3 regions of the Arthrobacter sp. MMS24-T111 genome follow, and region 1 is predicted to be linked to each of the others. Evidence: riboswitches for the same ligand, from Rfam matches in the RefSeq annotation. Region 1 holds a riboswitch; each other region holds the start of a gene.
The links. Region 1 has a riboswitch for thiamine pyrophosphate ahead of thiO (glycine oxidase ThiO). Riboswitches for the same ligand answer to the same signal wherever they lie in the genome.
Positions count from the first base shown of each region.

Region 1 (7,394 bases):
GTACACCAGGATGTTGTCGTGCTTGGTGGGCCACCGGTTCTTCGCCCGGGCGCCGTAGTCATACGCCCAGATGATTTCGTTCAGGAAGCACTCCCTGCCGAAGATGGCGTCCAGCATCACCTTGGCATAGTGCACCTCGCGGTAATCCAGGTGCAGGTACAAGGTGCCGTCGTCGGCCAGCAGCCGCCACGCCTCCACCAGCCGCGGTTCCAAGAAGGACCAGTAGTCGCTGAACGCGTCGTCGTAGCGGTGAAGTGCGCCCTTGATGGTGTCGTAGGAACGGCCCTTGAAACCCACCCGGTCCCCGCTGCCTTCAGCGTTGGCCACCATCCGGGTTTCCTGCCGCTGCTGCGGCCTGCCCGTGTTGAAGGGCGGATCCACATAGATCAGCGTGAAGGCGCCGTCCGGCAGTGTTGGGAGGTAATCCGCGTTGTCCGCGTGCACCACCAGGCTGCCGCCGTCCGGCGCCCAAACAGTGTCTGTCATCGACGCAGTTAGCCCTCGGAGCTGCCGGGCTGGCCGCCCTTGTCCGCGGCGCCAACCACTTCGCCGTTGCGGCGGCGGGTGCGGGTCCGGGGACGGCGGGTGCGCGAGGACTGGTCGCCGTCGGCCGCGGGGGCGGCTGCGTCGGCGGCAGGGGCGGCGGAGTCGGAGGTACGACGACGGCGCTCACCGGAGCGGGCGGAGTCCCGGCCGCCGGCCTTTCCGCCGTCGTCCTTTCCACGTCCCCGGCCGTCGCGGTCGCGGGAACGGGAGGCGTCCCGGCCGCCGCGGCTGTTCTTCTTGCCGGTTTCACCCAAGTCCTCAAGCACCTCGGCGTCAACGCCGGCCAAGGTCCGCTTGTCGCGCGGAAGGCGTCCCTTGGTGCCCTCGGGGATGTCGAGGTCGCTGTAGAGGTGCGGTGAGGAGGAGTAGGTTTCCACGGGCTCGGGGACGCTCAGGCCCAAGGCCTTGTTGATCAGCGCCCAGCGCGGCATGTCATCCCAGTCGACGAACGTGACCGCAGTGCCCTTGTTGCCGGCGCGGCCGGTGCGGCCCACCCGGTGCAGGTAGATCTTTTCGTCCTCGACGCACTGGTAGTTGATCACGTGGGTGACATCGTCCACGTCGATGCCGCGGGCAGCGACGTCTGTTGCCACCAGCACGTCCACTTTGTTGTTGCGGAACGCGCGGAGCGCCTGCTCACGTGCGCCCTGGCCCAGGTCGCCGTGGATGGCTGCCGCGGCGAAACCGCGGTCCACCAGTTCCTCGGCCACCTTGGCGGCGGTGCGCTTGGTCTTGGTGAAGATGATGGTCCGGCCACGGCCCCGGGCCTGCAGGATGCGCGCCACCACCTCGGTCTTGTCCATGCTGTGTGCACGGTAGATGAGCTGGCGGATGTCGCGCTTGGTGAGGCCTTCATCATCCGGATCGGCTGCCCTGATGTGGGTGGGCTGGGTCATGTAGCGGCGCGCCATCGCGATGACGGGGCCGGGCATGGTTGCCGAGAACAGGAGCGTCTGGCGGACAGCCGGGGTTCCGGCGATGAGGGTCTCAACGTCCGGCAGGAAGCCAAGGTCCAGCATTTCGTCGGCTTCGTCGAGGACCACGAGCTTGACGTTCTTCAGGCTCAGGTGCTTCTGCTTGTACAGGTCGATCAGGCGCCCCGGGGTGCCAACTACTACTTCGACGCCCTGCTGGAGTGCTTCAACCTGGGGCTCGTAGGCACGGCCACCGTAGATGGTGGTGATCCTGGCGTTGCGCTTGCGGGAGGCCGTCTGGAGGTCGTTGGCCACCTGCACCGCCAACTCGCGGGTGGGGACGATGACCAGGGCCTGCGGGGCGCCCGGGACGGCCAAATTGGCGTAGCCGGGGTCGTCCTGTCCGATGACCCGCTGCAGAGCCGGGATGCCGAAGCCCAGGGTCTTGCCGGTGCCGGTCTTGGCCTGGCCAATGATGTCGTGGCCTGCCAGTGCCACCGGCAGGGTCATGGCCTGGATGGGGAAGGGGTGCGTGATCCCGGCGTCGGCCAGGGATTCGACGATGTCCGCGCGGACGTTGTAGTCGGCAAAAGACTTCTCCGCGATCTCGTGCGGCGTCTCGTCCGAAATGATGGTCTCTTCCGGCTCGATGGTCTCGGTGCCGGACGCATCGGTCAGGAGCTGGTGGGTATGCAATTCACTCACGGGGAGTTTCCTTATTCATTTGGGCAATGGCGCTGCCTGCTCAACGGGCCGGCCAGTCCTGGCCGTTCCGGAGCACGCTCGGGCGCGCAAGCTAATCCAGTGGAAGCCGATCGCGGGCTATCTAATGCTGGCACTGGTGACCAACGGGCAAATCTCAAGATCGCGTAGGGGCGGGCTTGTTGGTTTCAAATCAAGGAAATCAACGACCGGGCATCCAGTTCTACCTTCCCAGTCTAGCCGTACAGGGGCGAAATCCCCGTGTTGCCCGTTCCTGCCGCGTCCGCCGGGCCCTATGGAACCAGCTCGAAGTGGACCTGCCGGGTGGTGATGTCGGAGGACAGCAGCCGGACGCGCACCTTGGTACCGGAGGTCAGCTCGCCGGCGCAGCGTGCCGTGACCGCCGGTTCGGCGATCTGGATGATCCCGGAGCTGCCGTTCCCGTTGCCGTTTTTCGCGGACGCGTTGCAGTTCCCGTTCTTGGCCGATCCGTTGCCGTTCCCGTTCTGGGGTTTGGACCCGGAAATCACGATCGCGTCGAATTCCTGGCCGATGTGGTTCAGCAGCAATGCCGCCTCCACCGTGTCCAGCGCCATCCGCTCCATCCGCGACGCCAGCTGGTCGGAACCGGCCATGATTCCCGGCAGCAGCGGCAGCGCCTCCCGTACCCAGCCCGGAACGTCACCGCCGTTGCTGAGGGCCTCGCAGATCACCAGCACGAAGCGGTCCACCAGCCGGCGCAGCGGGGCGGTGGTGTGGGCGTAGGCGGCGCCGATGGCGGACTGGATGCCGTCGTCCGGGACTGTCCCGTCAAACGCTGTATAGGACGCGCCCCGGAACAGCATCCCGGCCGAATGCATGATGGCCAGCTGGCGGGGATCGGTGGGGTCCAGCGACCGCAGGTACTCGCCGTAGCTGACTTCGCCGTCCCACGGCCTGCCCAGCACCTCGGTCTGCAGCCGGAAATGCCTCAGCGACCGCTCATCCGGGGCAGGCATGGTGCGCAGGATGCCCACCTTGCCTTCCAGCATGAGCTGGGCGGCCGCCATCCCCGTCATCAGCGAAATCTGCGCGTTCCAGTCCTCCACGGGAAGCTGCGGGGCGGCGTCGATCCGGTAGCCGCCGTCGGGCAACTGAACGATCTCCTGCTCCGGCATGTTGAGGCTGGCGCCCCCGCGCGCCCGCTCCAGCGCCACCCGTTTCAGCCCCACTTCCCGGAGCAGTTCCAGCACGGGGGAGCGGTGCCGGCGTCGAGGGCGGCCTGTGCACCTTTGTAGCTGAGCTTGTCGCGGCTGCGGATCCGCGCCCGCCTGACGCCGACGGACATCACCGCTGCGTCGGCGTCGAGCGTGAACTCCCAGACGAAAGCCGAACACTCCTGGCCCGGCAGCAGGCTCCCGGCCCCTTCGCTGATGACCTCCGGGTGAAGCGGGATCCGGCCGTCGGGGGCGTAGAACGTCTGTCCGCGGCGCCGGGTCTCAGCATCCAACGGACCACCCGGTGCAACAAAGGCAGGAACGTCGGCGATCGCGTAGAGCACCCGGTAGCCGCTCCCGTCCGGCTCGATGAACACGGCTTGGTCCAGGTCGGTGGACGAGGCGGGGTCGATGGTCACGAACGCGACGGCGGTCAGGTCATAGGACGGCAGCTTCAGGGCCGCCACGGCGGCGCGGGCGTCCTCCACTGCCGCTGCCGGATAAGGCCCCGGCAGTTCGAGTTCTGCCCGCAACGCACCCAGTGCCTCTTCCAGTGCGTTCCGATGGTCGCGGACATTGGGAGCCAACCGATGATGTGACACAAAAGTCAGCGTAACTCCAAGTCCTGGGTTTTACGCAGGCCCGGGGCCGGCAGCGTCCAGCGCGTCGAGCAGGGAGGCTGCAGCGGCCGCGGGATCCGCCGCCTCGGTGATGGCACGGACCACCACGATCCTTCGTGCACCTGCCTCCGCCACCTGGTGCACATTCCCGTGGTCGATGCCCCCGATGGCAAACCACGGCACCGGGCTGGGTACCTCCGCGGCGGCCTTGGCGGCGTACTTCACCAGGGCAAGCCCGACGGCGGTCCGGCCGGGTTTGGTGGGCGTGGCCCAGACAGGTCCCACGCAGAAGTAGTCCAGGTGGGAAGGCCCGGCAGCGGCGGAGAGGGCGGCATCCACCTGGTCCGGGCTGTGGCTGGACAGCCCGATGGCCGCATTACCGTTGACCAGCGTCCGGGCCGCAGCCAACGGGAGGTCCTTTTGGCCGATGTGGAACACCGGTGCGCCGGACAGCACCGCGATGTCGGCCCGGTCGTTGACGGCCCACAGCCGCCCGTGACGCACCGCCGCCTCCTTCAAGACCGCCAGCAGGTCCAGTTCCTCGGCGGCCTCGATGCTCTTGTCGCGCAACTGGATGATGTCCACGCCCCCGGCGAACGCGGCATCCACGAACCGGGCAAAGTCGCCGCGGTCCCGGCGCGCATCCGTGCAGAGGTACAGTCTGGCCGCCCCGAGGGCAGGAAAGGAGGAGGGGGACATATTCATGCCTGCCAGCCTAGTTCCTCTAAACTGGGCTGGTACTGCGGGAGCCCGCGGCAGCTGTCACAAAGCGCCGGGCTGAGAGGGCTTTGGAGCCGACCGCTTGACCTGATCCGGCTAATACCGGCGTAGGGAAGGAACCGCACCATGACCAGCACCAGGAACTGCCGGCCCGGGCCTGGCGATGACGCCATCCGGGCCGACGTCGCCGTCATCGGCGCGGGGGTGGTGGGACACGGAATCGCCTGGGAGATCCAGCGCTCCGGCCGTTCCGTCGCGCTCATCGATGACGCGCCCGGCGCCGGCGCCAGCTGGGCCGCTGCCGGCATGCTGGCCCCCGTCAGCGAGCTGCACTACCAGGAAGAGGACCTCCTGGAGCTCATGCTCGACGCATCCTCCCGCTGGCCCGGCTTCGCTGCCGGCGTCGCCGCCGCAGCCGGAACCGGGACCGGTTACTTGACGACACCCACCCTCGCGGTCGGTGTGGACGCTGCCGACCGGCGGGCGCTGATGGACCTGCGCGCAGTGCAGCAGGCCAGCGGCCTGGAGGTGGCACCGTTGACCGTGCGTGAAGCCCGCAGCCGCGAACCCTTGCTGAGCCCGGGGATCTCATGCGCGCTGGACACCCCGGCCGACCACCAGGTGGACCCGAGGAAGCTGATAGCGTCAGTGCGCCTGGCGCTCGCCGCAGCGGCACGGGAAACCCCGACGTTGGCGGTTGCCGGTGCCACGGAAGGTTTTGCCGTCCCGGAGCGGGCGGCCGGACTGCTGTGGAAGGACGGGACGGTGGCCGGCGTCCGCCTTGGGAGCGGCAGCATGGTCCTGGCGAGGGAAACGGTCGTGGCCAACGGCCTGCACGCGGCGTCCCTTGACGGCTTGCCCCACGGCCTTGACCTGCCGCTGCGGCCGGTGCACGGGGACATCCTCCGGCTTTCCGTGCCGCAGCACCTGCGCCCGCTGGTGACGGCCACGGTGCGCGGGGTGGTCCACGGGATCCCGGTGTACATCGTCCCCCGGGAGGATGGCACGGTGGTCATCGGCGCCTCCCAGCGGGAGGACGCGCTTTCCGACGCCGTGAGCGCCGGCAGCGTGTACCAACTGCTCCGTGACGCCCAGGCACTGGTTCCCGCTGTCGCCGAACTTGAACTGCTGGAATGCACCGCCCGGGCGCGCCCCGGGACCCCCGACAATGCACCCTTGCTGGGCCGGGTTGCGGCGTCCTTGGGATCCGGGGGCCGAGCGGACGGGCACGTGCCGGGGCTGATCATCGCGACCGGTTTCTTCCGGCACGGGGTGCTGCTCACGCCCTCCGCCGCCGCCATCTGCACAACACTGCTGGACGGGGCCGTCGATCCCCGCTGGGCGCCGTTCAGCCCGGACCGCTTTTCCGGGTCGGCCGTGGCCGTCCCCAGCCCCCACATGAAGGAGACAGCGTGAATATCACCCTCAACGGAAACCCGCACTCGGTGGCCGACGGCGCTTCCATCACCACGCTCGTCAGCCAGGTCACCGGGCGGCCGCTGGCCCCCAACGGCCAGGCGACGGACGGCAGGAAATTGGGCGTCGCCGTCGCCCACAACGCCCAGGTGGTGCCGCGCAGCCAGTGGTTCGGTACCGCGCTCGCCGACGGCGACGACATCGAACTCGTTACCGCAGTACAAGGAGGCTGACACCATGACCGAAACCGGCACCATCAACACCGCAAGCCAAGCCGCAGGGGACACCCTGGTGATCGACGGCGTCGCCCTGGGATCCCGGCTCATCATGGGCACCGGCGGTGCGCCCAGCTTGGACGGACTGGGCGCCGCGCTCCTGGCCTCCGGCACGGCACTGACCACGGTGGCCATGCGGCGCTACTCACCAGCGGAAACCGGCTCGCTGTTCCAGCTGCTGGTGGACCACGGGATCAAAGTCCTGCCCAACACCGCCGGCTGCTTCACCGCCCGGGACGCTGTCCTTACCGCGGAACTGGCCCGGGAAGCCCTCGAAACCGACTGGGTGAAGCTGGAAGTCATCGCCGACGAACAGACCCTGCTGCCGGACGCCGTGGAACTCGTTGAGGCCACCGAGCAACTGGTCAACCGCGGCTTCAAGGTCTTTGCCTACACCAACGACGACCCCGTGCTGGCGCTGCGGCTGGAAAATCTTGGTGCCACCGCCGTCATGCCGCTCGGCGCACCGATCGGCACCGGTCTGGGCATCCTGAACCCGCACAACATCGAACTCATCGTCTCCCGGGCCTCGGTCCCCGTGGTCCTGGACGCGGGCATCGGTACGGCCTCCGACGCCGCCCTGGCCATGGAGCTGGGCTGCGACGCCGTCCTGCTGGCGACGGCCGTGACGCGGGCGCAGAATCCGGCGCTGATGGGCGAAGCTTTCAAGCACGCCGTGATTTCCGGCAGGTTGGCGAGGGCCGCCGGACGCATCCCGCGCCGGGAACACGCCCTGGCCTCATCGGCGATGGAGGGCCGGGCCGAGTTCCTCTAGCAGTTAATAAGGCTGTGGCCACCACCCGGACGGGTGGTGGCCACAGCCTTACTCAGGGTCGGTTCAGCTCCGCAGGACCGCGTTCAGCCGTTCCGTGTCATGGCGTGTCCGGGTGCGGCCCAGGTAGACGACGGCGGCAACGGCCGCAGCGATGCCCAGGACGATGGGCAGGACCCAGGGGAGCCACGTCAAACCCGGAAGATAGCCGAAACCTGCCGTCATGAGGATGA
Region 1 covers NZ_JBTZRO010000001.1:2,490,918-2,498,311, forward strand. Annotated here, with positions in the region: gene ACX5I6_RS11760 (DNA-methyltransferase) at 1-486, opposite strand, end outside; gene ACX5I6_RS11765 (DEAD/DEAH box helicase) at 495-2,165, opposite strand; partial or broken gene ACX5I6_RS11770 (RNB domain-containing ribonuclease) at 2,456-3,960, opposite strand; gene thiE (thiamine phosphate synthase) at 3,991-4,683, opposite strand; TPP riboswitch at 4,711-4,830, shown strand; gene thiO (glycine oxidase ThiO) at 4,825-6,114, shown strand; gene thiS (sulfur carrier protein ThiS) at 6,111-6,347, shown strand; gene ACX5I6_RS11790 (thiazole synthase) at 6,352-7,164, shown strand; gene ACX5I6_RS11795 (hypothetical protein) at 7,228-7,394, opposite strand, start outside.

Region 2 (7,394 bases), 450 kb from region 1:
GGCTTCAGTCATAGTCCAAGTTTAGGCGAGCCGGCTGCTTAGACCAGCACCAGGTCATCTACATGAACAACTTCGCGGTCGTAACCGCTGCCGAGTTCCTCGCCCAGCTCCCTGGTGGAGCGCCCGAGCATGTGCGGCAGCTCCTGGGATGAGTAGTTCACCAGTCCCCGGGCAACTACGGTGCCGTCGGCACCGGCAAGTTCGACGGCGTCGCCCGCTTCAAAGTCGCCGTGCACGGCCGAGATGCCGGCCGGCAGCAAGGACGTGTGGTGGTGGCGCACTGCCCGCACCGCGCCGTCGTCCAGGACCAGGCGGCCCTGCACGGACGCGACATGGGCCAGCCAGAGGAGGCGGACGGGCTTGCGCGAGCCGTTCACGGAAAACCAGGTGCCGACGTCCTCGCCGTTCAGGGCGGCGGCAGCGTTGGGTGTGGATGTCACCAGCGCGTGGATTCCGGAACCTGCCGCCATGCTGGCCGCTTCCACCTTGGTCATCATTCCGCCGGTGCCCACTCCGGCCTTGCCTGCTTTCCCGATGGAAACGCCCTCAAGGTCCTGCGCTCCGGTAACCAGCGGGATGCGCTTGGCACCGTGGGCGGGCGGACCGTCGTAGAGGGCGTCGACGTCGGACAGCAGCACGAGCGCGTCGGCGCGCACCAGGTGTGCCACCAGGGCGGCGAGCCTGTCGTTGTCGCCGAAGCGGATCTCGTGGGTGGCCACGGTGTCGTTTTCATTCACGACGGGGACCACCCCGAGGTTGAGCAGCCGGTCCATGGCGCGGAGGGCGTTGGTGTGCTGGCTGCGCCGCATCAGGTCCTCGGCCGTGAGCAGGACCTGGCTGACAGTGACGCCATGGGCACCAAACGCCTGGGTGTACCGGGCCATCAGGAGGCCCTGGCCCACGCTGGCCGCCGCCTGCTGGGTGGCCAGGTCCCGGGGACGTTTTTCCAACCCCAGCGGGGCCAACCCCGCGGCGATGGCGCCGGAGGAGACCAGGATGATTTCGGCACCCGCGTTGCGCTTGGCGGCGAGGGCGTCGGCCAGCGCGGTGAGCGACTCCTCGGAAATGCCGCCCTTGATGCTGGTCAGTGAGGAAGACCCCACCTTGACCACGATGCGGCGGGCATCCGCCAGCAGGCTTCTGTCCACGGAGCCCGCAACGGGCGCCGTGTCCACGACCCTAGAGGTCATCGTCCGCTTCCATTCCACTGTCCTGTACGGGGCGGGCAGCACGGCGTCCGCTGACGGACTCGGTCCAAATACCGGCCTTGCGCTCGGCCTCGAGTTCGGCGCGGGCGGCAGCCTTGGCGTCGCGGCGTTCCTGCTGCTCCTCACGCTTCTGGCTGCGGGTGGGGCGGTCGCCGATATCGGCGAACCGGACGTCCGTGCCACGGGGTGAAGCCAGGAGTTCCGCGCCAGCCATCATGGTGGGCTCCCAGTCGAAGACGACGCCGTCGTCCTCGCCAATGACCACGGTATCCCCCGGCTTGGCGCCCTGCTTGAACAGCTCGGTTTCCACGCCCAGCTTGGCCAGCCGGTCGGCAAGGTAGCCAATCGCTTCCTCGTTGGTGAAGTCGGTCTGCTTGACCCAGCGCTCGGGCTTCTCGCCGAGGACGCGGAACAGCGGCTCCAGGTTCTTTTCCTCGCGGCGGATCTTGAACCCGGTTTCATTGACGGCGCGCGGCCGGAGCACGACGGGCTGGACCTTGGGAGGTTCGGCCGCGACGGCGTCGCGGGCGGCCTGGACGATTTCGGCCATGGCGAAGCCGAGCTGGCGCAGGCCCTCGTGGCTGGTGGCGGAAACCTCAAAGACGCGGTACCCGCGCGATTCCAGTTCCGGGCGCACGAATTCCGCCATGTCCTTGCCGTCCGGCAGGTCCACCTTGTTCAGTGCGACGAGGCGGGGGCGGTGGTTAAGGGGGACCACCTGGCCGTCGGAGCCTGCGTAGCTCATGTCCACCGCGTACTTTTCGAGTTCGCCTTCGATGATGGCGAGGTCCGAGAGCGGATCGCGGTCGGATTCGAGCGTGCCGCAGTCGAGCACATGCACCAGGGCGGCGCAGCGCTCAACGTGACGCAGGAAGTGGTGCCCCAGGCCTTTGCCTTCGCTGGCGCCTTCAATCAGGCCGGGGACATCGGCAATCGTGAAGCGGACATCGCCTGCCTGGACGACACCCAGGTTCGGGATCAGGGTGGTGAAGGGATAATCGGCGATCTTGGGCCGGGCGGCGGACATCGCGGCGATCAGGCTGGACTTGCCCGCGGACGGGAAGCCCACCAGGGCGATGTCTGCAATGGACTTCAGTTCCAGGACCACATCGCGGGAGTCGCCTTCGATTCCCAGCAGGGCAAACCCGGGAGCGCGGCGTTTCTGGGAGGACAGGGCGGCGTTGCCGAGTCCGCCAATACCGCCGGCGGCGGCCACGTATTCGGTGCCTTCACCCACGAGGTCGGCCAGGACGGTGCCGTCTTTGGACTTGACCACGGTACCGTCCGGAACGGGAAGCACCAGGGTTTCGCCGTTCTTGCCGCCGCGCCAGTCGCCCATACCGGGCCCGCCGTTGCTGGCGTGCCGGTGCGGCGCGTGGTGGTAGTCGAGGAGGGTGGTGGTCTGGTGGTCCACCCGGAGGATCACGTCGCCGCCGTTGCCGCCGTTGCCGCCGTCGGGCCCGCCAAGGGGCTTGAACTTCTCCCGGTGGACGGAAACGCATCCATGGCCGCCGGTTCCGCCGGATACGTGCAGTACTACCCGGTCTACAAAGCTGGCCACGTGGATCTCCTCAGAATGCTGTTTACGCGGCGCCCGGGGACGCCACAACGATTGTAATGCGGTTAAAGAACAGTGGAGCGGGCCCTCAGGCCCGCTCCACCGCTTCAAGACTTGTTGTTACTCTGCGGCTGCAGCAGCAACGATGTTGACCACGCGACGTCCGCGGCGGGTGCCGAATTCAACGGCGCCCGGGGTCAGTGCGAACAGGGTGTCGTCACCGCCACGGCCGACGCCGGCGCCCGGGTGGAAGTGGGTGCCGCGCTGGCGGACGATGATCTCGCCTGCGGAAACAACCTGGCCGCCGAAGCGCTTGACGCCGAGGTACTGTGCGTTGGAATCGCGACCGTTGCGAGTGGAGCTTCGCGCCCTTTTTATGTGCCATCTGAAATGCCTGCCTCTAAATTCTGGGGAATCTGTTGAAATGCCTGAACAGTAACCGGCGGTTACTTGATGCCGGTGATCTTGACCTTGGTCAGTTCCTGGCGGTGACCCTGGCGCTTCTTGTAGCCGGTCTTGTTCTTGAACTTCTGGATGACAATCTTAGGACCACGCAGGTCCTGGAGGATTTCAGCCGTAACAGTTACCTTGGCCAGGTCCTTGGCTGCGGAGGTGACCTTGTCACCGTCAACCAGGAGCAGTGCGGGCAGCTCAATGGTGCTGCCGGCTCCACCGGCGACGCGGTTCAGGGTAACGAAGTCTCCAACGGAAACCTTCTCTTGGCGGCCGCCTGCGCGGACAATCGCGTACACCACTTGGGAACTCACTTCTCTCGACGTTTATAACAAAATTTGCGTGCGGAACCGACTCAATAAAAGCCTGGTTTCTCGCTGTGCCTCAACGCCGTGGGGTCATAACCCAAGTGTTGGCGTAAGCACCGAAGATCCAGAATACGCTAAATCCGTCTCCAGCCGCAAATGAGGCTGGTTCCGGAGGGCCGGCTGTGATAGTAACCACAGCCTGGCATGCAGCGCCGCAACCGTGCGTATCCATTGTAGCCGGGGCGCCGCCGTTGGACGTCAGGAGTGAATGCGCGGCGCGTCGAAGAATTCCACTTCAAGCCGGCAGGACTGCTTGAACGCCGTCACCATGGCGGCCTGTTCATGGTCGGAGGCTTTCCGTCCGGCCGCGTCCACAATGGCGATGGCCTGCCGGGTGGCCTCGGCGAAGCCCTCGTCGGCATAGGTGCGGAGCCACGCAGCGTAGGCGTGCCCTTCCGGTTCGCCCGCCGCGAGGAACTGGGCGTGCAGTGTCCTGCCAACCTCGGCGTAGAGCCAGAAACAGGGCAGGACGGCGGCGGCAAGGACCGCATAGCTCACCGACGCCGAGACGGCTGTGAGGTGGTCAACGTAGGACTTGGTGACGGGCCCCAGGCCCGTCTGCCCAGGCCGGGTGCTGAGCCATGAGCGGTGCAGTTCCGATTCGACCTCCAGGCACTGCCGGGCCGAGCCTGCCCAGAACAGCTGCTCCGCCTCGGACGGGGCCAGGGCACTGGCCCGGGCCAGGACCCGGGAGTACCCGTTCAGGTACTGGGCGTCCTGGGCAAGATAGTAGGCAAAGTCCTTCTCGGCCAGTTCGCCGGAGACAAGGCCGTGGATGAAGTCCAGGGCGTAGATATCCGCCAGGTCCTGCCGGGCTTCGGCCCAGAGCCTGGCCGCGAAGCCGCCTTCCGGCAGGTGGGGCCGCACGTGGTGGAAGTGGTGCACGGGCCCGTTTCCTTGGCCGACCTCCAGCCGGCCGGACTCCTCAAGCGCTCCGGCCAGCCAGGGCTTGACCGTCCGCAGCGACGCTTCCCAGTCGCCCAGCCGGGCCTGGACCGTTGCCATGGCAGAGGACAGCGAACAACCCGTGCCGTGGCTGTTGCGGGTGTTGACACGGGTGCCGGGCACTTCCACGACGTCCCGGGCCAGCACACCGGCGGTGTTGACCAGCGCGTCCGGGCAGCCTTCGCCTGACAGGTGTCCTCCCTTGACCAGGACCGTGGCGCCGGTGGCATCCGCCAGGCGCCTGCCCTGGTCCAGCGCGGCTTCCCAGTCCCCCGCGGGCTCTTCGCCCACGAGCATGGCCAGTTCGGGCAGGTTGGGGGTGATGAGGTGGGCAACGGGCAGCAGGTCGCGGAGGGCGGCTTCGGCAGATTCCTTCAGCAGCCGGTCGCCGCTGGTGGCCACCATCACGGGGTCCAGGACCACGACGGCGGGACGCACCTTTTCGAGCCACTGCTGGACTGTGCGGATCACCGCTTCGTCGCCGAGCATGCCGATCTTGACGGCGTCGATGGTGATGTCGTCGCTGACGGCATCGAGCTGCTGGGCCAGGAACGCAGCAGGCGGGACGTGGACGGCCACAACGCCGCGGGTATTCTGCGCGGTGAGTGCCGTAATGGCGGCCATGCCATATCCGCCGTGCGCTGCAATGCTTTTCAGGTCCGCCTGGATTCCTGCTCCACCGGATGGATCCGAGCCCGCGATGGAGAGGACCCGTGGGATGTCGCGGCCGGCAGGGGTGCCGGTGGCGTCAGTGGAGGCAATTGGCAGGGGCATGGAGAGGGTCGAAGACAACAGACATCCCTTCGCCGGTACTAGCCGGACAGGTTCAACGGGTGTGGATCTCAGCCGGCCTTCTGCGCGGCACCCCGTGTCGGTTTCCCAGCCTAGCCGTTGGCGCGATGCCGGGCTAAAGGTGACAGCGGCCAGATGCAGGAAGTCCCCGCCCCGTGGACTGTTCCCCCTGTACTTTCGGGGGGAATGGTCCACGAGACGGGGACTTCACCTCTCGACGCCGTGGCTTGCCGGAATTTAGAGCTTCCGAAGCCGGGACGCCCACGCCGAGGATGATGGGTTCCTCAGAACGCTTCCCGGTATCAGGAACCTTCTGGTTCGCGGGCTCGGGGGCCTTGGCTGCGTGCGAGTGCCCGGTAGTGGCGGCTTGGACGTTCTCATGGTGCTGGACGGCGGTTTCGTTCGCGGCGCCCTGGGCTCGGCTGGCGGCCCGGTGGCGGCGCGGCCTGCGCTGCCTTGTCTGCTCCAGCGTGTGGTCGGAGTAGTCCTTTTCAGCCGGTGCTTCCGCGGCCCGCGCGGGGGCTTCGCCGCCCTGCGGCCGGGGCTCCTGTGCGGCCTGTTCCGTTGCCGGTTCAGCCGCTGCAGGATTTTCCGGAGCGTCCTCGACGGCGGAAACCGGCTGGCCGAGGTGCGCGAATGCTTCCGCGAGCCGGTCCAGCGTCAGGGCGGGCTTGGGCTGCTGCTCCTCCGCGTGCTCCACGAACGGAAGCGGGACTTTCTCGCCGCCGAACGTCAGGACCGCCGCGGGACGCCCGTGTGTATCGGCGTCGTGCTTTTCCCCGTCAGCTGCCGGTGCAGGCTGGACCGGTGCTTGCGGGTCCGGAGCCTGCCCTGCCGGCGCGTGCCGGGCAGCTGCCAGCTCGTCGTCGTGGAGGTGCGCCGCGTGGGCCGCCGCGGCGATGTTGGCCAGGGCAAGCCGGGTGGCTTCAGCCTTGGCGTGCCGCTCGGCGTCACTGGGATCCGGCTGCACAGTGTGCACGTGCACTGCCGGCGCCGGTACTGCCTCGGCCTGCTGGCCGCCGCGTCCACGGCGGCGCTTCCGCTCGGGGCGTGCACCGGGCTGGGCGGCATCGGTCCGCTGCCCGTGGGGACGGTGGGCCTCCCCGCGGGCTTCGGGACGGTTGTCGGCGCGCTGGACGTGGTGTTCGGCCGCCACAATGTTGGCCCTGCGGTGCTCCACGGGATCGTCGTGGGTCACGACGCCGCGTCCGGCACACGCCTCGCACTGCTCGCCGAAGACTTCCAGCAGGCCCGTGCCCATGCGCTTGCGGGTCATTTGGACCAGGCCCAGGGAGGTGACCTCGGCAACCTGGTGCTTGGTCCGGTCGCGGCCCAGGCACTCGACGAGGCGGCGCAGGACCAGGTCGCGGTTGGATTCGAGCACCATGTCGATGAAGTCGATCACGATGATACCGCCGATATCGCGCAGCCTCAGCTGGCGTACCACTTCCTCGGCAGCTTCGAGGTTGTTCTTGGTGACGGTTTCCTCGAGGTTGCCGCCGCTGCCGGTGAACTTTCCGGTGTTGACGTCCACCACGGTCATGGCTTCGGTGCGGTCGATCACCAGCGAGCCGCCGGAGGGCAGGAACACCTTGCGCTCGAGCGCCTTGTGGATCTGCTCATCGATCCGCCAGGCGGAGAAGATGTCCTGGTCCTTGGTCCACTTCTCGAGGCGTCCCACCAGGTCCGGGGCCACGTAGGTGACGTAGGCCTCGATGGTGTCCCAGGCTTCCTCGCCGGAGACGATCAGCTTGGAAAAGTCCTCGTTGAAGACGTCGCGGACCACCTTGATGGTCAGGTCAGGTTCGCCGTACAGCAGTTCGGGGGCAAGGACCTTGGTGGAGCTGGACTGGCTCTCGATGCCCTCCCACTGCGCGCGGAGGCGGTTGATGTCGTGCGTGAGCTCCTCTTCGGATGCCCCCTCGGCCGCGGTGCGGACAATGACACCGGCGTGTTCGGGGAGGCGGTCCTTGAGGATGCGCTTGAGGCGGTTGCGTTCGACGTCGGGCAGCTTGCGCGAGATGCCCGTCATGGAGCCGCCGGGCACGTACACCAGGTAGCGTCCGGGCA
Region 2 covers NZ_JBTZRO010000001.1:2,936,014-2,943,407, reverse strand. Annotated here, with positions in the region: gene ACX5I6_RS13795 (glutamate-5-semialdehyde dehydrogenase) at 1-12, opposite strand, end outside; gene proB (glutamate 5-kinase) at 39-1,190, opposite strand; gene obgE (GTPase ObgE) at 1,180-2,769, opposite strand; partial or broken gene rpmA (50S ribosomal protein L27) at 2,887-3,151, opposite strand; gene rplU (50S ribosomal protein L21) at 3,213-3,521, opposite strand; gene thiD (bifunctional hydroxymethylpyrimidine kinase/phosphomethylpyrimidine kinase) at 3,786-5,306, opposite strand; TPP riboswitch at 5,314-5,411, opposite strand; gene ACX5I6_RS13765 (Rne/Rng family ribonuclease) at 5,440-7,394, opposite strand, start outside.
Region 2: it holds a riboswitch for thiamine pyrophosphate, as region 1 does, so the genes downstream of both, thiD (bifunctional hydroxymethylpyrimidine kinase/phosphomethylpyrimidine kinase) here and thiO (glycine oxidase ThiO) in region 1, are expected to answer to the same signal.

Region 3 (7,394 bases), 350 kb from region 1:
GCGACGTCTTCGAGGACATTGCCCTCGCCTTCGGTCTCGTAGGACAGGAGGTCGGCCAGCGCACGGACCATGGCAGGCGGGACTGCGAGGAGGGAGTCGCTGGCGACGTCCACCATGGTCAGCTCATAGTCGGCACCACCGGCGTGGACAGCAGTCCCGGCGAGGTCGCCGAGCTGTTCGATTTCGAAGTCGCTGACTCCCTCGATCCGCACGGCATGGCTGTCAGGACCGACGTTTGCCGCGGGCGCGCTCCCTGCGTCAAGGAGGCCGGCGCGTTTGAGCGCGGCGTCATGGGTGGCAACAAAGATCTCGGTGAAGCCCATGGCTGTTTGCCCTTCTTCCGTTGGCGGAACTGCGCGCCGGGCGCTGCCTGCGTCCCGGCCGTACGGAATCAGCCTAGTAGCTGGGGACCGGCAGGCGCACGCGCCGGGCCGGGGCCGCAGATGGCAGTTCGCGGCACTGGCCGGTCTCCGCCGGCGGCGCAGCTCAGCGGACGGCCACCCGCAGCCGGTTGCGCCACGGATCCTCGAACCGGAGTTCGGCACCGGTGTGGTGCGCGGTCACTCCGGCGACCTTGAGGCGGTCAGCCAAGGCGCCGACGTCGTCCCCTGACGGAACTTCGATGAGGACTTCGCCCAGCCCAAGGGTGTCCTTGCGGGGGCCGGCCCCGCGGCTGTTCCAGACGTTCATGGCCATGTGGTGGTGGTACCGCCCGGCGGAAACGAACAAGGCCTGCCCGTGCCAGCCCGCCGTCTTTTCGAAACCGAGCGTGCCCACGTAGAAGTCGCGCGCCGTCTGGACATCTCCCACCTGGAGGTGGACGTGTCCCACGCCTGCGGCCGTCACGCGCTGGCCTTCGAGCGATTCCTCGGTGAGGTGCTGCTCCAGGTATCGCTGCGGGGGCAGCGCGAGGCTGTCCATCACCACGTCCGTCCCGTTCCAGGACCAGTTGCTGCGTGGCCGGTCCCAGTACAGTTCGATGCCGTTGCCTTCCGGATCGGTGAAGTAGAAGGCTTCGCTGACCAGGTGGTCGGCGCTGCCGGTGAAGGACATCGGCTCGTATTGTGCGGCGGTGGCGATGGTGGCGGCAAGGGAAGCCTGGTCTTCAAACAGCAGCGCGGTGTGGAAGAGTCCGGCCTCCCCCTTCCGGGCAGGTTCAGCCCGGGGGCCGGGGCCAGATGCACCAGGGGACGGCCAAGGCGGCCCAGGTACAGTCCGCCGTCCTGCTCGGCCACCACCTCCAGGCCCAGTGCGCGCTGGTAGTAGTCGGTCATGACCTTCATGTCCCCCACCTTGAGCATCACCGTGCCCATGGCGAGGTCGGCAGGAAGCAGGTCCTGGCTGTTGGCTGATGCGGTCATTGGAGGCTCCTTGGATTGGCGGCCGTCCCGATGGCGGCCTGTCACTTCTTAAAATTACTTGAAGCTTCAATTTATTCCAAGTCCCGGGCGCCACTTTGGGTCACCGGATAATGCGGCCGCCGAGCACGACGTGTTCCAACCCCGCGATGGTCTCCGGGACCGCCCGTGGATCCTCCCGGCACACGATCACATCGGCGCGTGCCCCTTCTTCCAGGCCGTCCGCTCCGAGCCAGCGGCGGGCTGCCCAGCACGCTGCATCCAGTGCTGCAGTCATCGGCAGCCCCGCACCATGCAGGGCTAGTATTTCGTCCGCGATGCGTCCGTGGCCGATGACGCTGCCGGCGTCTGTTCCGGCGAAGATGCGCACCCCCGCGGCGTGGGCCTCGGCCACGCGCTCCAGCCTCCGCTCCCAGAGGGACCGCATGTGGGCTGCGTACCGCGGAAACTTCGGCTCCGCTTGGGCGGCGATGTCCGGGAACGTGGCGATGTTGATGAGGGTGGGCACAATCGGCACGCCCCGCTCGGCGAACCGGGGCAGGTGCCGTGGCAGCAGCCCGGTGGCGTGCTCGATGCAGTCGATGCCGGCGTCAAGCATCTGGTCCAGGGTGTCTTCGGCGAAGCAGTGGGCTGTCACCCGGGCACCTTCGTCGTGTGCAGCCTGGACCGCGTCGCGGACGACGGCGGCCGGAAAGGACGGCGCCAGGTCACCGGCGCCGCGGTCGATCCAGTCCCCCACCAGTTTGACCCAGCCGTCCCCGTCCCGGGCCTGCTTGCGCACGGCCTCTACCAGGTCCTCGGGTTCGACCTCATGGGCGAAGCCGCGCAGGTAGCGCCGGGTCCGGGCTATGTGCCGGCCTGCGCGGATCAGCACCGGGAAGTCCTTGCCGCCCTGCATCCAGCGGGTATCGGCCGGCGAGCCCGCATCGCGGACCAGGAGGGTTCCGGAATTGAGGTCCGCAAGCGCCTGTTCCTGCGCTACGGCGGCCTCGACCGGACCAGCCGGGCCCAGCCCGATGTGGCAGTGTGCGTCCACGAAGCCCGGCAGTACCCAGCCGTCAAGTACCTGATCAGGTGCCGGTGCGGGCCGGTGGAAAGTGAGCTTGCCGTGCACCGACCAGAGTCCGTGGCGCACCCGGTCCGGCGCAGCCAGGACGGGTCCGCGGAAATGAATGATTCCTGCCATCCGGGCATCCTTTCGTTGCCCGGTCAGGCTAGCATCCTCGATTGTTACAACGGGCTTCCGGACGGCTGTGGTAGCTTCGTTGCTGACCACACGGGTGCCCTTGCAGGGGCTGAGATCGGGCTGACGCAGCCTGCGACCGTTGAACCTGTCCGGGTAATGCCGGCGAAGGAAGTGAGTATTCCCTTGAGTACGCAAAACACCCAGTTGAACCCTGCCCTTGTGCCGTCCGGTTCCGATGCGGCCAACGGTCCCGGCACCGGGTCCAGTGCCGAATCCCACGTCCCGGTAACGCAGTCGCTGAAGTCGCATTCACTGGCTTACATCGACGACGCCGATGCCGGAATCCGGGTCCCGGTGACCGAGATCGCGCTGGAGCCATCACCCAACGGGCAGCCGAACGCACCTTTCCGGACTTACCGGACGGCCGGGCCGGGCAGCGACCCCGTCCTTGGGCTGGAGCCCTTCCGCGCCGAATGGATCGTGGCGCGCGGGGACACCGAGGCCTACACCGGCAGGGAACGCAACCTGCTCGACGACGGCCGCTCGGCCGTGCGCCGCGGTGCGGCCTCGGCGGAGTGGAAGGGCGCCCGGCCGGTGCCCCGCCGCGCCGTCGACGGCCATACCGTGACCCAGATGCACTACGCCCGGCAGGGCACCATCACGCAGGAAATGCGCTTCGTGGCGCTGCGGGAGAACTGCGACGTTGAACTGGTCAGGAGCGAGGTGGCCGCCGGGCGGGCCATCATCCCGAACAACATCAACCACCCTGAATCCGAGCCGATGATCATCGGCAAGGCGTTCCTGGTGAAAATCAACGCCAACATCGGTAATTCTGCCGTGACAAGCTCCATCGCCGAGGAGGTGGACAAGCTGCAGTGGGCCACCCAATGGGGTGCCGACACGGTGATGGACCTGTCCACGGGGGACGACATCCACACCACCAGGGAATGGATCATCCGCAACTCCCCTGTCCCGATCGGAACGGTTCCGATCTACCAGGCACTGGAAAAGGTCAACGGCGAGGCCAACGCGCTGACCTGGGAAATCTTCCGGGACACCGTCATTGAGCAGTGCGAGCAAGGTGTGGACTACATGACCATCCACGCCGGTGTCCTGCTGCGGTATGTCCCGCTCACGGCCAACCGGGTGACGGGCATCGTCTCGCGCGGTGGTTCCATCATGGCCGGCTGGTGCCTGGCCCACCACCAGGAGAACTTCCTGTACACGCATTTTGACGAACTTTGCGAAATCTTCGCGAAATACGACGTCGCGTTCTCCCTGGGGGACGGGTTGCGGCCCGGCTCCACGGCGGACGCCAACGACGCGGCGCAGTTCGCTGAACTGGATACGCTGGCCGAGCTGACGCAGCGCGCCTGGGAGTACGACGTCCAGGTGATGGTCGAAGGCCCCGGCCACGTGCCGTTCCACCTGGTCCGGGAAAACGTGGAGCGTCAGCAGGAGCTGTGCAAGGGTGCGCCGTTCTACACGCTCGGTCCGCTGGTGACCGATGTCGCGCCCGGCTACGACCACATCACCTCGGCAATCGGGGCCACTGAAATCGCACGGTACGGCACCGCCATGCTCTGCTACGTCACGCCCAAGGAACACCTGGGCCTGCCCAACAAAGACGACGTGAAGACCGGCGTCATCACGTACAAGATTGCGGCCCATGCAGCGGACCTGGCCAAGGGCCACCCGGGGGCGCGCGAGCGGGACGATGCTTTGTCCAAGGCACGGTTCGAATTCCGCTGGCGCGACCAGTTCGCACTTTCGCTGGACCCTGTGACGGCGGAATCGTTCCACGACGAGACGTTGCCGGCCGAACCCGCCAAGACAGCGCACTTCTGCTCCATGTGCGGACCCAAGTTCTGCTCGATGCGGATCAGCCAGGACATCCGGGATGAATACGGCTCGGCTGAGGCGCAGGCGGCGCTCACCGAGGCAGCGTCGGGGATGCGGGCGAAGAGCCAGGAGTTCCTGGCTGCCGGCGGCAAGGTCTACCTTCCGGAGTTGCAGGTGCCCGCCGGCAGCTAAGAGGCCCGGGCCGGCTCGCTGCGGCTGACCTCGCCGATGAACTGCCTGATGGTCCGGTCGCCTTCCACCGAATCATGGGGCCGGTGCCCGCCCGCGGCAACGCGGTGCAGGGCACCGGTCTCCCGCAGGTAACCGGCAATCTCCTCGTACAGCGGCTCCCAGCCCCCGGTCAGGACCAGGGTGGGGACGCCGGGAACAATATGCAGGGGCGCTTCCCACGACGGGACCTGGAGCCGCAGCCGGCGCGCGGACCGTTTCTCCTCCGTGGTGGCAGGCTGCTGCAGGTCCGTGGCATAAACCCGCCGGACGAACTCCCGTTGGAAGTCCTCGTCACTGAGCTGGTGGCGGACCTCGAGGAGCGGCTTCATCAGGCTGATGTGTGCCGCCGTGGCCGGCAGCTCCGCGGTCAGGGAGAGGCACGCCGGTTCCACCAGGGTCAGGGAGTAGACGAGGTCGGGGCGTTCGACGGCGGCCATCATGGCAGGAATGGCTCCCTGGGAGTGCGCCACCACGTGTCCGCCGGCGGCGCCGCGGCCATCATCGGCCAGGGACCGCAGCACAATGGCAGTGTCTTCGGCAAATGATGATTCAACCGGCTCCGCGACGGCGTCATAGCCCTGCCGGCGAAGGAACAGGGCGTCGAAGGACAGCGCCATGCCGTGCTGGCGGGGCCACGCGGCGGCGCCGAAAGAACCGGCGCCGTGCACGAAAACTACCCGCTGCTTGAACATGACCCAACCCTATTCCACGGCACCGACATCCGTGGGGAACTGCTACTTGCCCAGGAACTTGTCGAAGCCCTTGGGGAGGTTCAACTGCGACGGATCGAAGTCGCCGCCCTGCTGGCCGAACGCGGCACCGGTGGGCAGCGCCTTGCCTGCATTGGCTCGCCGGGCCTCGGCATCCTTGCGTTCCTGCGCAGCCTTGGCCGGGTTGCCGGACTTCGCCTTCTTCTTGGGCGCGTTCTTGGCGTTCTTCCGCGCACCCCCACCGGCACCGGGCATACCCGGCATCCCGGGCATTCCCGGCATGCCGCCCTGGGCCATCTTCTTCATCATCTTCTGGGCCTGCGCAAAGCGTTCCAGCAGGCCGTTGACCTCGGAGACGTGGACGCCGGAGCCGCGGGCGATGCGCGCCCGGCGGGATCCGTTGATGATCTTCGGGGCGAGGCGCTCGTGCGGCGTCATGGACCGGACAATTGCCTCGACGCGGTCGATTTCGCGCTCATCGAACTGCTCCAGCTGCTGCCGGATGTTCTGCGCGCCCGGCATCATCATGAGCATCTTCTTCATGGAGCCCATGTTGCGGATCTGCTGCATTTGGGCGAGGAAGTCCTCGAGGGTGAAGTCTTCCTGGTCGGCGAACTTCTTCGCCATCCGGGCTGCTTCGTCCTTGTCCCAGGACTTCTCGGCCTGCTCGATGAGGGTGAGGATGTCGCCCATGTCCAGGATGCGCGAGGCCATCCGGTCCGGGTGGAAGAGCTCGAAGTCGTCCAGGCCTTCGCCGGTGGAGGCGAACATGACCGGCTTGCCGGTCACCGAAGCGACCGACAACGCGGCACCGCCACGGGCGTCGCCGTCGAGCTTGGACAGCACGATGCCGGTGAAGTTGACGCCCTCATCGAAGGCGAGGGCCGTGTTGACCGCGTCCTGGCCGATCATGGAGTCGATCACGAAGAGGACTTCGTTCGGGACGATGGCGCGGCGGATCTGGCGGGCCTGCTCCATCATGTCCGCGTCGACGCCCAGGCGGCCTGCGGTGTCCACGATCACGACGTCGTGCAGGGTGCGCTTGGCTTCCTCGACGCCGGCACGGGCGACGGCGACCGGGTCACCGGCAGGGTGGTCCAGCTCGGTGGACGTGGCGCCGGGGTGCGGGGCGAAGACCGGCACGTTGGCGCGCTGGCCCACCACCTGGAGCTGGGTGACGGCGTTGGGGCGCTGGAGGTCGCAGGCCACCAGCATCGGGCTGTGGCCCTGGGCCTTCAGCCACTTGGACAGCTTGCCCGCCAGGGTGGTCTTGCCTGCACCCTGGAGGCCGGCCAGCATGATGATGGTGGGTCCGCTCTTGGCAAGCCGGATCCTGCGGGTTTCGCCGCCAAGGATCTCCACGAGTTCCTCGTTGACGATCTTGACGATCTGCTGGCTGGGATTCAGGGCGGCCGAGACCTCGGCGCCGAGCGCACGTTCGCGGACCTTCCCGGTGAACTCGCGGACCACCGGAACGGCGACGTCTGCGTCCAGCAGGGCACGGCGGATCTCGCGGACCGTGGCATCGACATCGGCCTCGGTGAGGCGGCCCTTGCCGCGGAGATTTTTGAAGGTTGCTGTCAACCGGTCAGAGAGTGAATTGAACACGCGCCGTGAACTTCTTTCAAGAGATGATCGGGACTCGACTACCTAGGGTATCAAGTCAGCCGCGTCAGGTGGCATGCTGGCAAAATGACGAGCCAAACATCTGTGCAGACCTTGCTCATCCTCGGCGCCTCAGGCGACCTCACCGGCCGGCTCCTCCTTCCCGGCCTTGCCCGGCTGGCGGCGGCAGGCCGGGCGGAAGGACTCCGGCTGGTAGGTGCCGGGTCGGATCCATGGACCAAGGAACAGTGGCAAGACCGGGTCCGCTCGTCGTTCACCGCCGCAGCCGGTGCGGCGGACGGCCCGGGGAATGAAGCCCTCGAAGCACTGCAGAAGGAAACGGCCTACCACCAGGTGGATGTCACGGCCAAGGGTGCCCTGGCGTCCCTGCTCGCAGGGCTCAAGGGCCCGGTGGCCGTCTATTTTGCGCTTCCGCCCCGCATCAGCCAGCAGGCCTGCGAG
Region 3 covers NZ_JBTZRO010000001.1:2,841,188-2,848,581, reverse strand. Annotated here, with positions in the region: gene ACX5I6_RS13320 (hypothetical protein) at 1-323, opposite strand, end outside; partial or broken gene ACX5I6_RS13315 (VOC family protein) at 487-1,361, opposite strand; gene ACX5I6_RS13310 (amidohydrolase family protein) at 1,462-2,544, opposite strand; TPP riboswitch at 2,625-2,732, shown strand; gene thiC (phosphomethylpyrimidine synthase ThiC) at 2,728-4,578, shown strand; gene ACX5I6_RS13300 (alpha/beta fold hydrolase) at 4,575-5,309, opposite strand; gene ffh (signal recognition particle protein) at 5,352-6,935, opposite strand; gene ACX5I6_RS13290 (glucose-6-phosphate dehydrogenase) at 7,020-7,394, shown strand, end outside.
Region 3: it holds a riboswitch for thiamine pyrophosphate, as region 1 does, so the genes downstream of both, thiC (phosphomethylpyrimidine synthase ThiC) here and thiO (glycine oxidase ThiO) in region 1, are expected to answer to the same signal.